Regions from separate parts of the Chromohalobacter sp. 48-RD10 genome, predicted to be linked through region 2. Evidence: predicted binding sites of a transcription regulator. Region 2 holds the regulator's gene; each other region holds the start of a gene.
What was found. The regulator PhoB, encoded in region 2, activates phosphate uptake and scavenging genes when phosphate is short. The targets are predictions, from matches to a motif close to TGTCATANNNNTGTCANA.
Positions count from the first base shown of each region.

Region 1: ppk1 (polyphosphate kinase 1) is a predicted target of PhoB. The motif match lies at 2,890-2,907, and genes of this name have one in related genera.
Region 3: OP496_RS11875 (glycosyltransferase family 1 protein) is a predicted target of PhoB. The motif match lies at 1,900-1,917, and genes of this name have one in related genera.

Region 1 covers NZ_JARANX010000004.1:88,983-94,100, reverse strand. The annotation lists gene ubiB (ubiquinone biosynthesis regulatory protein kinase UbiB) at 1-949, shown strand, start outside; gene OP496_RS06705 (phosphoribosyl-ATP diphosphatase) at 1,022-1,360, shown strand; gene tatA (Sec-independent protein translocase subunit TatA) at 1,398-1,673, shown strand; gene tatB (Sec-independent protein translocase protein TatB) at 1,679-2,074, shown strand; gene tatC (twin-arginine translocase subunit TatC) at 2,071-2,850, shown strand; gene ppk1 (polyphosphate kinase 1) at 2,966-5,118, shown strand, end outside.
Region 2 covers NZ_JARANX010000003.1:68,168-73,285, reverse strand. The annotation lists gene ubiA (4-hydroxybenzoate octaprenyltransferase) at 1-570, shown strand, start outside; gene phoB (phosphate regulon transcriptional regulator PhoB) at 695-1,384, shown strand; gene phoR (phosphate regulon sensor histidine kinase PhoR) at 1,390-2,709, shown strand; gene fhuF (siderophore-iron reductase FhuF) at 2,739-3,497, opposite strand; gene OP496_RS05225 (TonB-dependent siderophore receptor) at 3,636-5,118, opposite strand, start outside.
Region 3 covers NZ_JARANX010000010.1:92,579-97,696, reverse strand. The annotation lists gene OP496_RS11885 (acyltransferase) at 86-973, shown strand; gene OP496_RS11880 (LysM peptidoglycan-binding domain-containing protein) at 904-1,833, shown strand; gene OP496_RS11875 (glycosyltransferase family 1 protein) at 1,965-3,122, shown strand; gene OP496_RS11870 (phosphatase PAP2 family protein) at 3,094-3,660, shown strand; gene gcvT (glycine cleavage system aminomethyltransferase GcvT) at 3,725-4,840, opposite strand; gene OP496_RS11860 (sodium:alanine symporter family protein) at 4,896-5,118, opposite strand, start outside.

The DNA of each region.
Region 1 (5,118 bases), on a different contig from region 2:
CTGGTCGCTGACACGCAAGCAGGTAATGGTTCAGGAGCGTATCCACGGCATTCCGGTGGCCGACATGGACGCCCTGCAAGCGGCCGGCATCGACTTGCGCCGACTCGCCGAGCGCGGTGTGGAGATCTTCTTCACCCAGGTGTTTCGCGATAACTTCTTCCATGCCGACATGCACCCCGGCAATATCTTCGTGTCCGCCGACAATCCGCACGATCCGCAGTACATCGCCATCGATTGCGGGATCGTCGGCAGCCTGACCCGCGAGGACCAGGATTACCTGGCCCGCAACCTGCTCGCTTTCTTCCGCCAGGACTACTACGAAGTCGCCGTATTGCACATCGAATCGGGCTGGGTCGGCGAGGACACCCGCGCCAACGAGTTCGCCGCCGCCATTCGTGCGGTCTGCGAGCCGATTCTCGAGAAGCCGCTCAAGGACATTTCCTTCGGCCAGGTGCTGCTGGGGCTGTTTCAGACCGCGCGGCGCTTCAACATGGAAGTCCAGCCGCAGTTGGTGCTGTTGCAGAAAACGCTGCTCAACATCGAAGGGCTCGGCCGCCAGTTGTACCCGGACCTGGACTTGTGGAGCACCGCCAAGCCTTACCTGGAACAGTGGATGAAGGAGCGCGCCGGGCCACGCGGCTTCTGGGACGCCTTGACCAAGCACGCGCCCGAACTCTCGCGACAGTTGCCCGAGCTGCCCGTGCTAGCCCACCAGGCCCTCACCCGCAATGAAGACAGCCACCGCCAGCAGCGCCAGCAAACCGAGGCGCTCAATGCCTTGCGGCGGCGCTTGCGCGGTGCCGGAACACGGGCGCGACGGCTACGCTTCGGAACGCTGTTGGTTGCCATCGCTTTAGCTTGGCAGCCTCTCTGGGAATGGGCGCATAATCAGCCCTGGCCAGTGCTCACCGCCGCCGCGCTCGGCCTGCTATTGATTGCCTGGCGTTAACATCCCCTCTCAGCGCGCAATGTTGCTGCTATCATCTACCCATCATCCTCTTTGTCTCGGAACCGTCACATCATGAGTGATACGCTTTCCCAGCTATCGGACGTCCTGGCCGCACGCCGCCATGCCGCCCCCGACAGCTCGTACGTTGCCAAGCTCCATGCCCAGGGCCTCAACAAGATCCTGGAGAAAGTTGGTGAGGAGGCTACCGAAACCCTGCTTGCCGCCAAGGATGCCGAACACGGCGACGATAAAACGCGTCAGGCATTGGTCGCCGAAACCGCCGACCTGTGGTTTCATAGCCTGGTGATGCTGTCGCATCTGGACATCGATCACCAAGCCGTTCTGGACGAGCTGGCCCGTCGCTTCGGCGTCTCCGGCCTGGACGAGAAGGCGGCACGACAATCACGCTAATCGGCTCGGCCACATCCGAGCATGAAGGAGAGCTCCCATGTTAGGTGGAATCAGTATCTGGCAACTGCTGATCGTTCTCGGCATCGTCATCCTGATCTTCGGTACCAAGAAGCTCCGCAACCTCGGCAGCGACCTGGGAGGCGCCGTTAAAGGCTTCAAGAGCGCCGTCGGCGAAGAGGAACAGCAAAAAGCGCAAGACGACGAGGACACGAGGCAGCAGCGTGTCGAGCATGAGGCAAACGACGAGACGCTCGACACCCAATCGAAAGCCTCTCCATCGTCCAAGGCCGACGAAACCTCCGAGCGGAAGTAACCGCCATGTTCGATATGGGCTTTCTCGAACTGATGATCATCGGTGTCGTGGCCCTGTTGGTGCTAGGGCCCGAGCGTCTGCCCACGGCGGCGCGCACCGTGGGCCTATGGATCGGCAAGATCAAGCGCACAGTGTCCGGCATGCAGCGTGAAATCAACGCACAGCTGGAAGCCGAGGATCTGCGCCAGAAGCTCAACGAGCAACAACGCAAGCTCGATGCCGGTCTGCACAAGGTCCGCGACGGGGTCGAACGCCACGCCGACGACACCGATACGCATCACGCCAGATCACGCCGGGACCCGGCGGCACCTGGACCGGATGATGACGCCTCGGCGGCACGTCCTGCCACCTCCCGTGAAACACCCGATGCCTCGTCCGCCAAGGATTCCAACACCCCATGAGCGATACATCGTCTCGCGAGCCGGAGGAGCACGCCCAGACACCCCTGGTCGAACACCTGATCGAGCTGCGCTCGCGGCTAGTCAAGGCGGTAGCCGTGATCGTCGCCATCTTCGCGGCGCTTTACGCCTTCTCCAATGACATCTACAGCTTCGTTGCCGACCCGCTGATGGCGCTCTTGCCAGAAGGCGCGCAGATGATCGCCACCGAGGTGGCCTCACCGTTCCTGGCGCCTTTCAAGCTGACGCTGTTCACGGCCTTGTTCATCGCCGTTCCCTTCGTGCTCTACCAGGCCTGGGCATTCATCGCGCCGGGCCTCTACCGGCACGAGAAGACGTTGGCATTTCCCCTGCTCGCCTCGAGCATCCTGTTGTTCTACGGCGGCGTGGCCTTCGCCTATTTCGCGGTCTTCCCCCTGTTGTTCGACTTCTTTGTCCACACCGGGCCGGAGAACGTCACGGTCATGACCGATATCAATCAGTATCTCAATTTCGTGCTCAAGCTTTTCTTCGCCTTCGGTGCGGCCTTCGAGATTCCCATCGCCACTTTCCTGCTGATCTGGACCGGCGCGACCAGTGTCGAGAGTCTCGGCAAGAAACGCCCCTACGTGCTCGTCGGCTGCTTCGTGGTCGGCATGCTGATGACACCCCCGGATGTGGTCTCCCAGAGCCTGCTCGCCGTCCCCATGTGGCTGCTGTTCGAGATCGGCATTCTCTTCGGCCGCCTGGTTCCGCGTCGCCGGCACGACACTGATGACGAGTCACATAGCGAAAGCTGATATCCCGATAGGTGGACCGCTCTTCTAGCCCGCCGCCACTGTCATATATCTGTCACAAAGGAGCGTCATACTGTCGCCCCAATAGTTGGTCACCCCCGACGACAGGGAGCTCATGATGGACGGTACGCGCTCTTCCGATGTTCCCCTCGGTAGCGACAACGTCACCTCTCAGGAGGGCGGTGAAACACCCCCGCTTCGCGTCAACCGCACGCGCACGGGCATTCACGCCAAGCCCGCGCCATCCCCCGGGGCCGATCTCGACGATCCAGTACTGTACTTCAACCGTGAGCTCTCGCACCTGCAGTTCAATATCCGTGTACTCGAGCAGTCCCTGGACCCTTCGCATCCGCTGCTCAACCGGCTGATGTTCCTGCTGATCTTCTCTTCCAATCTGGACGAGTTCTTCGAGATTCGCGTGGCCGGACTCAAGCATCAGATCGCCCTGGCCCGCGAGGAAAGCGGCGCCGATGGCATGCCGCCACGCCAGGTGCTGACCGAGATATCGCGCATCGCCCACGAGCAGGTCGAGCGGCAATACCACATCCTCAACGAGACGTTGATTCCCGCGCTCGAGGAACAGGGCCTACGCTTCCGGCGCCGTACGCAGTGGACCGAGGCCCAGGCCGATTGGGTACGCGAGTATTTTGCCGAGGAGATCATGCCGGTGATCAGCCCCATCGGCCTCGACCCTTCGCATCCCTTTCCGCGCCTGGTTAACAAGAGCTTGAACTTCATCGTCGAACTCGAAGGCACCGATGCCTTCGGTCGTGAAGGGGGACTTGCCATCCTGCCCGCACCACGCTCGCTGCCACGCTTGATGCGCCTGCCACGCGAGCTGAGCGAGGCTGGCTATACCGAATATGTCTTCCTGTCGTCGATGATCCACGCCCATGCTCAGGAGGTATTTCCCGGCATGCAGGTGCGCGGTTGCTACCAATTCCGCCTGACGCGCAACGCCGATCTGGCCGTTGACCCCGAAGACGTTTCGGACCTGGCCTCGGCCTTGCGCGGGGAACTGCTGGCACGACGCTATGGCAGCGGCGTACGCCTCGAGGTGGCCGATAATTGCCCCGACCGGTTGACGCACTTCCTGCTCACCCAGTTCGAACTCGAGGCGGCGGATCTGTACCGCGTATCCGGCCCGGTCAACCTTACCCGGCTGATGTCGGTACTCAGCGACGTCGACCGCCCCGATCTTTTGTATCGCACCTTCACGCCCGGTTTACCGCGTCAGGTCAAGAGCGACGTCAGCCTGTTCTCGCAGATCGCCCAGAACGACATTCTGCTGCACCATCCCTTCCAGTCGTTTGCACTGATCGAGGACTGGCTCCAGGAGGCCGCCAGCGATCCGGACGTGCTGGCGATCAAGCAAACCCTGTACCGAACCGGCGCCGATTCGCCCATCGTTAGCGCCCTGGTCGATGCCGCACGCAACGGTAAGGAAGTCACCGTGGTCATCGAGCTGCGGGCGCGTTTCGACGAGGCCGACAACCTCGCGCTGGCATCGCGTCTTCAGGAAGCCGGCGCCATCGTCATCTACGGCGTCATGGCCTACAAGACCCATGCCAAGATGCTCCACATGGTCCGCCGTGAACGCGGTGCGCTGCGCTACTACGCGCATCTAGGCACCGGCAACTATCACTCCAAGACCGCCAAGTTGTACACCGACTACAGTCTGCTCACTGCCAACGAGACGCTGTGCGAAGATGTTCACAAAGTCTTTCAGCAGCTCTCGGGAATGGGCAAACCGCGTCAGATCGATACGCTCCTGCACGCGCCGTTCGTGCTGCACGACCGCCTGGTGTCGATGATTGATCGCGAAGCGCGCTACGCGGAAAAGGGTCACAAGGCACAGCTGATCATCAAGTGCAATTCGTTGACCGAGCCGCAGCTGATCCGCGCGTTGTATCGCGCTTCGCGCGCCGGCGTGCAGTGCGACCTGATCGTTCGCGGCATGTGCTGCCTGCGCCCCGGGATCGAAGGAATCTCCGACAATATCCGGGTGCGCTCGATCATCGGCCGCTTCCTGGAGCACACCCGCGTTTTCCACTTCCACAATGGCGGCAAGCCCGAAACCTGGTGCTCCAGCGCGGACTTCATGGAGCGCAACATGTTTCGCCGCGTGGAGACCTGCTTCCCACTGCTCGACAAGAAGCTCGCCCAGCGCGTGCGCAAGGACCTGACAACTTACATGGTAGACAACTGCCAAAGCTGGGAGCTACAAACCGATGGTCGTTATCGCCTCCTCGACGCCGGCGATGCCGAACC
Region 2 (5,118 bases):
ATACTGGTGGTGATTGCCTTCGGCCTGGTCTGCCTGACCAATCTGCCCACCGTGCTGCTGTCATTCGCGGCGCTGGCGCTGGCGGCCACCTATCCGTTCATGAAGCGCTATACGCATTTCCCGCAGGTAGTGCTGGGGGCGGCCTTCTCGTGGGGTATTCCCATGGCATTCATGGCCATTCAGCACCAGGTACCGCTCGAGGCGTGGTTACTGCTGGCCGCCAACATCGCCTGGACGGTGGCCTACGACACCGAATACGCCATCGTCGACCGCGACGATGACCTCAGGGTAGGGATCAAATCCACGGCGGTCCTGTTCGGCCGCGCCGACCGGTTGATCATCGGGTTGTTGCAGGCCCTGACCGTGGTGCTGCTCGCCTGGATCGGCCTGCGTCTGGCGCTTGGCGGGTTCTTCTGGCTGGGGCTGGCCGCCATGGTGGCGATTTTCGTCTACCAACACTATTTGATTCGTTATCGTGAGCGCGACCCTTGCTTCCGCGCCTTCCTCAACAATCATTGGGCCGGGCTGGTGACCTTCGCGGGCATCGCCCTGGCGTTATGGCCTATATGACGCTATGAACTATAGGTAAAGAACGCGATTGTCACGAAAATGTCACATTAGCGCGTTGTAATCGTCATGCCGATGTCATTCATGAGTGATTCGTTTCATCGCGATCCGCAAGAGGCCCACGCCCATGACCGCCAAGACAGTGCTCATCGTCGATGACGAGGCGTCCATCCGCGAAATGATCGCGGTGGCGCTGGAAATGGCCGACTACCGCGTGTTGGAAGCCGACAACGCCCAGGCGGCGCACGCCATGGTGGTCGACGATCAACCCGATCTGCTGCTGCTGGACTGGATGATGCCTGGCACCAGCGGCATCGAACTGGCGCGACGTCTCAAGCGCGATACCACCACCGCCGAGCTGCCGATCATCCTGCTCACCGCCAAGAGCGAGGAAGACAACAAGATTCAGGGATTGGAAGCCGGCGCCGATGATTACATCACCAAGCCGTTCTCGCCGCGGGAACTGGTGGCACGCCTCAAGGCCGTGCTGCGACGTACCACGCCCACCGGGGTCGAGGACACGGTGGAAATCGACGGCTTGCGTCTCGATCCCGTCAGCCACCGGGTCAGCGCCAACGGCGAGGCGCTGGACGTGGGCCCCATCGAGTATCGGCTCCTGCAGTTCTTCATGACGCATCAGGAACGCGCCTACACCCGCAGCCAGTTGCTCGACCAGGTCTGGGGTGGCAATGTCTACGTCGAAGAGCGCACCGTCGACGTGCATATTCGCCGCCTGCGCAAGGTGCTCGGCGATGACCACCAACACCTCATCCAGACGGTACGCGGCACCGGTTATCGCTTCTCCACCAAGGAGTAGCGCACGTGTACTATTGGACCAATGAACTGTGGCGTCTGGCGTACCTCGTCATCGGTCTCGGTGTCCTCGGGTGGCTCTTCGGCGAACCCGGCTGGGGGCTGGCCGCCGGTCTGGGCCTCTACGTCTACCTGCATCTTCGCCATTTGCGTGCCCTGTATGTCTGGCTGACCCAACATCCACATGACACGCCACCGGTTGGCGCCGGGGTCTGGGGCGACCTGTTCGATCGCCTCTACAAGTATCAGAAGATCCAGCGTCAATCGCAGGCTCGCCTGCGCGATATCATCCGCCGCGTACAAGACTCCTGCGAGGCAATGCGCGATGCCGTGGTCATGCTCGACCATCACGGCGACCTAGAGTGGTGGAACAGTGCCGCGGCCCAGATGCTCGGCTTTCAAACCCCCCATGATCGCGGCCAGCACATCACCAACTTCCTGCGCGACCCGCGCTTCGTGGCCTATTTCAATGCCCGCGATTACCGCGAACCGCTGACTTTGGCCTCGCCGATACGCGATGATGTGACGCTGCAATACCAGGTCACGCTGTTCGGCGACGACGAGCGCTTGGTCATGGCGCGTGACATCTCGCAACTGCATCGCCTCGAGCAAATGCGACGCGACTTCGTGGCCAATGTGTCGCATGAGCTGCGCACCCCGCTCACCGTGTTGACCGGTTATCTCGAGACTTATCTCGATCAGGCCGATCAACTACCATCGCGCTGGCAGCGCGGCCTCGGCCAGATGCAGGAACAGACCCAGCGTATGCAGAACCTGGTCGAGGACCTACTGCTGTTGTCGAAGCTGGAAACCGACGAGACCCGCGACGATCCGGCCCCGCTGGACATGGCCACGCTGCTGGAAAACATTCGCGATGACGCTGCCAACCTCTGCGCGGGCAGTCATGAGATAGCCCTGGACATCCACACCGACCATTGCCTGCTGGGTGACGAAGGCGAGATGCGCAGCGCCGTTTCCAACCTGGTCTTCAATGCCGTGCGTTACACACCGCCGGGAAGCACCGTCACGCTGCGCTGGAAGCCCTGGAAGGAGGGTGCTGCGGTAGAGGTCGAGGATGACGGCGACGGTATCGACCCGGTACACCTGCCACGCCTCACCGAACGCTTCTATCGCGTCGACAAGGGGCGCAGCGCCGCCAACGGCGGCACCGGCCTGGGGCTGGCCATCGTCAAGCATGTGTTGCTGCGCCACGACGCGCATCTCGACATCGACAGCCCCCCCGGCCAAGGCGCGCTTTTCCGCTGTGTCTTCCCCGCCACGCGCGTGCGCACCGCCCCCAAAGAACGGCGTGCCGTGGGTAGCGACTAACGTTGCCAGAAAAACACCTGCTCGACATATCAGCCGTTGGCCACGCGTCGTGGCGGTTGGGTTTCAGTCTTCTCGCGACATGCCAACGGGCAGTTGCCGCAGTAGCCGAGTCCGGGGAGAAGATAGCGAATGCAGCAGACACGCCGGATGGACTCGATGTCACCTTCACTGCTTTCATAATAGCGAATGGGGCGAAACAGCGGATTACGCTTGCCATCGGCCAATTCCCGCAGAGTCATCAGACGCCCGCCCGTATCGGCCCGCGCCTGGCCACCGGGCAAGGTATAGAGCTGGGAGATGAGGTAGTCATAGTAGTGGCCGAGATTGCCCCATAGTGCGCGGGGCGCGATACCGGTATGCTCGGCCATGCAGGCAATCGCCGGCCCCCAGGTGTCGCGTATCATGGGAAGAAAGCGCGTTTCGGCCTGAGTGGCGACGAGCGGTGTGCCGGTGTCTTCGACGACCAGTGCCTCGATGAGCATATCCTCGCCGAGTACCAAGCCCAGACGCGATAGCTCGAGCGGTAATTGTCGCTCCGCCAGCAGGTTGTGCGCCGCTCCCAGATAGGTAGTGAGCGCCAGGAAATACTTCGACCACAGCGAGATCACGGCGCGAGAATCGCCATGCTGATGCTCGGCGCCATAACGCTTGAGGATCTGTGTCATCCCGGGCTCGGAGAATACATCTCGCGCCGCCCAGGTCGTCGCTGGCGCCTGGTCCCAGGTGACCAGCTTGCGATCCATCCCTTTCAAGGGACCGGCATAAAACCGATCAAGCAGCACTGACATCGAAAGCTTTCCTGTGGCGAGGCCAAGTGGAAGGCGTGGGCCAGATACCCACGCCAAAAAGCGTAAATGAAAACCACTCGCGATTCAATCGTGCCAAGGTCTTGTCTGCAAAGTCGTCGAGCGATGGCTAGGCAGGGCCTAGAAGTCGTAGGTCAGGCTCGCACGTACATTCCGCTCCGCTCCAAAATAGCAGTGCTGAAGCGAATTGCATGAGGCCACGTACTCCTTGTCGAAGACGTTGCCCACATTGAGCTGCACCTGCATGCCCGGCATCCCCATCTGGCTCATGTCATAGCCCAGCATGGCATCGACCAGCGTGTAATCGGGAACTTGCTCGGTGTTGGCACGATTCGCTTGGATATCAGCGTAATAGCGCACCCCGAGGCCGGCATCCAGACCTGCGAGCGTATCGCCTTGGAAGGCATAATGGCCCCACAGGCTAGCCTGGTGACGCGGGGCGTAGATGGCGTGACTGCCTTCTTCGCTATCCACATCGCTCTTGGTGTAGGTAATGTCGGTGTAGCTATAGGCGGCCTGCAAACGCAGTCCCTCGGTCAATTGCGTGCGGGCTTCCAACTCCAGGCCTTGCGACTCGATCTCGCCGATGGAGCGATAAGGGTCGGTGGGTTGCTCCTTGGTGGCGACGTTTTCCTGCGTGATGCGGAACAGCGAGAGGCTATAGCGATCCTGAGTGCCCGGCGGCTGGAACTTGAGGCCGGTTTCCCACTGTTCACCTTCCATCGGCTCCAGTAGATCGCCTTGGGCATCGACAAAACTGGTCGGCGTGAAGGCCGTATTGTAGCTGACATAGGGCGCGACACCATTGTCGAATAGATAGAGTGCGCCGGCCCGGCCACTGAACTGGGTATCGTCTAGCTTGCTTTCGCTGTCGTTTAGATTATCGGTGTTCTTGATTTCGACCCAGTCGTAGCGGCCGCCTAGCGTGAGATGCCAGCGATCGAAGGCCATCTGGTCTTGCAGGTAAACCCCCGTCTGGGTCAACTCATGGCGCTCATCGTTGGTCGTGGTTATATCACCCACGACATCTGCACCATATTGCGGATCGAACGGATTTATATTGGGAAAAGCGCCCGACTTATAAACAACGTCATTCTCGCGATTCTGATAATCAAGCCCCATCAACACAGTATGGTCGATGAAGCCACTGTGGAGCTTGGCTTCTACCTGGTTATCAATGGTCCAGGCCTCGAGCGACTCTTCGGCACCAAAATAAGAGCGCTTGAGTTCATTGCTATTCCCGTCGACCCAGACATTCTGCCCTATCAAGTTGTTTGAACCGTCATAAAGGTATTCGGCTTGTTGGGCGACTTGATCCATATCGACATCGGCGTTCAGATAGCGCACCTTCTGGCGCGCGGTCCAGGCATCGTTGAAACGGTGCTCGAGGCTGTAACCGAACATACGCTGGGTCCGCTCGAACTTGTCGTAATCCTCCTCGCCATCGAAGAAGTTATTGCTGATCTTCTGGCCATTGTGGCTTTTCACCGCCCCCTCGTAAGGTACGCCGGAATGATAGCCGCCTTCCGGATCCTTTTGCAGATAGGCCATGAACGACAGGGTCGTATCGTCGGTGACATCCCAGGTCATCGAGGGTGCGATG
Region 3 (5,118 bases), on a different contig from region 2:
TACGCACGCCATCGCCTTGTCCGAGACTGGGCAGCCGCTACACGATCCAGTAGCATAAGTTGCCAAGTCATTGAAGGAGGACGGCATGGCGACCCTCAAGGGGCTGACAAGCGTGCTGTTGCTGATCGCCAATACGCTTTTCTGGGGCGTGCCGCTTTATCTGCTGACGCTCATCAAACTCGTCACGCCGACTCGGCGTTTGCGACTACGCGTACTGGCGGGACTCAACGCCATCGCCCTGGCCTGGATCGCCACCAACAACTGGTGGATTCGTCATTGGGTCAAGCCAGACATCACCGCGCGCTTACCCGAGGACCTGTCTCCCAGCCAATGGTGGCTAATCATCGCCAACCACCGCAGTTGGACGGATATCTTCGTCATGCAGTACGTGCTGTACGGACGAACTTCGATGCCCAAGTTCTTTCTCAAGCGTGAGCTGATCTTCGTGCCCATCGTCGGCATCGCCTGGTGGGCACTCGAGTTCCCCTTCATGCGCCGCTATGCTCGCAGTGAAATGATCCAGCGACCGCAGCTGGCAGAACGCGATCGACGCGCAACCCAGCGCATGTGCGAACGTGCGCGGGAAATGCCGATGACGATCTACAATTTCGTCGAAGGCACGCGCTTCACTCCCACCAAGCGTGATCGGCAAGCGAGTCCGTTTCGGCATCTGCTGCGCCCCAAGGCCGGCGGCACCGCCCAGGTAATACATCTATTGGGTGATCGTCTGAGCGGCATTCTCGACGTCACGCTTCATTATCGTCATGCCGCCCCCAACTTTTGGCATTTCCTTTGCGGTCGCGAAGCTCCCATACACATGGCGGCACGCCGACTCAACGTGCCCGCCTGGATGGGCAATGGCGACTATCATCTGGATCCGCATTACAAGGAACGTTTCCATTCATGGCTGAACGCGCTATGGGAGGAAAAGGATCGTGCGCTCGCATCATCCCCCTCCTCTTCTTTGTCTTGATACTTGCCGGCTGCGCTGGCGGGCCTGGCGCCGATGGCTATCGTGGCGGCAACATCGCTGGTAACTGGGTCTCCATACAACGCGGCGACACGCTAGGACAAATCGCCAAGCAAGCAGGTGTCCCGTTACTGCGCTTGCAACGATTCAATCCGGGCGTCGATGCGCGTCGACTGGCCATTGGCCAACGCATCTTGGTGCCCACTCATCGCGAACGCGCGCCCGGCAGCGGCCCTTATCGCTATCAAGTGCGCCCGGGTGACACCTATTCGAGTATCGCCCAGCGCTTCGGCAGCACTGCACGACGCTTGCAAAAAGCGAACCCCCAGCTTTCGGCCAACGCCCTGAATGTCGGACAGTTGCTCGAGGTGCCGTCAGGTGGAACTGCTCGTACCTCCAGCGCTTCAACGACCCAGGCCTCGTCGTCAACGGCGTCCAAGCCTGCCACGCGCAGTCGTAAGCTTCCCGACCCAGGCGCACTACCCGATAGCGCTCACACATGGCATTGGCCGCTCAAGCAATATGAAATCGCGCGTGCCTACGGCGCCGATTCGCACGGCACCCTACAGCCGATGTTGCTCTCGACCTCCGCCGATACTCAGGCGCTTGCCGTTGCCGACGGTACCGTTCGCTTTGCCGATAGTATGCGGCAGTTGGGACGTGTGGTGATCATTCACCACCGCGACAACATGCAAAGTGTCTATGCACTATGCGAGCGTCTACTCGTCGAAGATGGCGATGAGGTAAAACAAGGCACGCCTGTTTGCGATGTCGGTTACCGACACGACACGGGGCGTTATGACCTATTGTTCGATGTCCGCCATGGCGGGAAACCCGTGGACCCCAAACAGGTGCTACGCTAGACGAGAAATATCTGCCCCATCAACGACACGGTAACCCAGGTTGACGACATCGTATCGTCACGATGATGTCGCACTGCTGTCATCAGAATGCTTGAATCTTGCACTGTCTTGATATGCCACGGAGGTGCATCATGCGAGTCGCACTGGTCAGTGAAACCTGGGCACCCGATATCAATGGTGTGGCACACACGCTGGACCATCTGGCACATCACCTCGCCACACGCCGCGTCAACTTACAGCTGGTACGCCCTCGGCCCCGACAAGGCGGCCGCGAAGGACGTGCCGAGCGTGATATGCAAGTTCGTGCATTCTCCCTCCCTAGTTACGCCGATGTGAATGTCGGCTTGCCCGCCTGGCGGCGCTTGACGCGCTTGTGGCAATCGTCACGCCCCGAGGTCGTCTATATCGCAACTGAAGGTCCATTGGGTTGGGCCGCGCTGCTTACAGCGCGTCATTTATCGATTCCTGTCGTCAGCGGCTTCCACACCAATTTCGATCAGTACGCGGCGAACTATCACTTGCGGTGGGCCACCGGCATCGTGGGTGCCGGGTTGCGCTACTTTCATAACCACTGCCAGATGACCCTCGTGCCCACCCGCGCTCAAGCCGAGCGTTTATATCGACGTGGCTTCCAGCGCGTGAACGTATTGGGACGCGGCATCGACGCTCAGCATTTTTCTCCAGCCCGGCGCGACGTCCACCTAAGAACTCAATGGGGTGTCGATGACGACCAGCCAGTGATCCTCTACGCGGGACGCCTGGCCGCCGAAAAGAACACGCCACTGCTCGTGCGCACGCTACGCGCGATGCAAGAGGCATACCCGGGGCTACGGGCCGTATTCGTCGGTGACGGTCCCGAAAAACAGCACCTGGAGCACCAGCTTCCCGAAGTGATTTTTACCGGCTTTCTAAGCGGAGAAACCTTGGCACGTCATTACGCCAGCGCGGATATGTTCCTATTTCCATCGCACTCGGAGACATACGGCAATGTGGTCCCCGAAGCCATGGCTAGCGGGCTCCCCGTGGTCGCTTTCGATCAGGCCGCAGCGAGTGAGTTAATCGTGGATGGACACGAAGGGCGCTTGATCGAGGCGACAGACGATGATGCTTTTGTGCAAGCCGCCGTGGAACTGTACCGGAATTCGGACGTTAGAAGTCGTACCGGCATCGCAGCTAGAGAAAAAGTCGCGGATCAGAGCTGGAATGTCATCGGCGAACACTTCTTGATGTATCTATTCATGGCGACTCAGGAGAGCCCATATGCGATCTCGTCCCCCGGTCACGTTTGAGCGCCTGGACTCTCTCGAATGGCAGCTCTGCCAACGTATTGCACTGCTCAGCCAGAGGCGGTTGATTTATGGCTTGTTCCGGTTTTGCAGTCGTATCGGCGACTGGCCGGCTTGGGTGGCCCTGGCGCTGATGCAGCCGATCATATATGGGCGTGAAGGCTGGCGACTGACGCTGCTGTGGGGAATATGCGCTGCGCTAGGCGCCCTCTTCTACCGCCTGGTCAAGACACGCTTCTGTCGTGAACGTCCCTATATCACGTTCTCGAGTATCCCATGCACCATGCCACCCGTGGATCGTTACAGCTTTCCCAGCGGGCATACTTTACACGCCGTCATGTTCTGCACACTTACTGCGGCGACGTCGCCATGGTTGCTCGTCGTGGTTCTGCCGCTTACGGGGCTGATCGCCGCCTCGCGTGTCATTCTAGGCTTGCATTACCTCAGCGATGTGGTTGCAGGAGCGATACTGGGGTTTGCCATCGCTCAAATGGGACTTTGGGGGGCGACCTATGGGCAATGGCTCCCTACTTTGAACTAGATGGCCATAAGAAAACCTTTTAGTATATATGAGGCTTCAAGATAACGGTATAAAAAGAGAACGCTTAACCGCGGTAGTACTTGGCCTGTACAAAGGGCATTCGCGACACCTGCATGGGCAGACGCTTGCCACGGACATCGGCATATAGCGTCGTTTCCAACGCTGCGAATTCGATATCGATATACGCCATGGCGACCGGTTTACTCAAGGTCGGCCCAAAGCTTCCCGATGTCACGCAACCCACATGACGATCTTCGACGCTATAAAGCTGAGTGCCTTCTCGTACCGGCGCTCGCCCTTCACCAAGAAGGCCGACACGCTTACGGGTGATTTGCTTGGTATCGATCTGAGGCAGAATGACATCAGCCCCCGGGAAGCCCCCTTCTCGTTCGCCTCCGATGCGCCGGGGTTTGCCCACGGCCCAGATCAGGCTCGCCTCGGCGGGGGTCGTCTGGGTATCCAGGTCATGCCCATACAGGCACAGGCCGGCTTCCAGACGCAGTGAGTCGCGTGCGCCCAGTCCGATGGGCTCGACCTCAGGCTGCTCTAGCAACCACGTAGCCAGCCCCTCGGCGGCGTCCACGGGCACGGAGATCTCGAAACCGTCCTCACCGGTATAACCGCTACGGCTGATCCATAATTGGGTACCGAACGTCTCGAATTGGCCATGATGCATAAATACTAGATCACAGGCCTCAGGACACAGGCGCGCCATGACATCCTTGGCTTGCGGCCCCTGCAACGCCAGCAAGGCGCGGTCAAGCACTTCCACCTGGTGCTCGGCATCGAGCCCGGTACGCAGGTGCGCCACGTCCTGGTCCTTACAAGCCGCATTGACGACGACATAAAGGTCCTCGCCGCGATTGACGATCATCAGGTCATCGAGAAGACCGCCTTCATGGCTGGTGAAGAGTGCATAACGTTGCATACCGGCCGGTAGCCCGATGATATCCGCCGGCACTAGCATTTCGATGGCACGCGCCGGTGACGGTCCCGAAACGATGAGCTGCCCCATGTGCGATACGTCGAATAAACCGCACGCCTGGCGGGTATGCTCATGTTCTTTTTTGACACCCAGAGCGTATTGCACCGGCATGCTATAGCCGGCAAAGGGCACCATCTTAGCGCCGCGCGAGACATGCACATCATGCAACGGCGTCTGGTGAAGATCGTCGGACATCATCGCTTCCTCGTCGTTATCCGTGAAGGGGCGACGATCGTCGCCCCAAGACAGCTCAGCGTTTATCGTCCAGGTCTTCGCCCGGCAGGACGGTCTTGCCGGCAAAGTGATCGCTGGTGAGCTTGAAGACCACCGGCGACAGCAGAGCCAGTGCGATCAGGTTGGGGATCGCCATCATGGCATTGAAGACGCTGGCCATCAGCCAGACGAATTCCAGCGGCGCGACGGCCCCGACAAGAATCGCCACGATATAGACCACCCGGTAGATCTTGATCGAC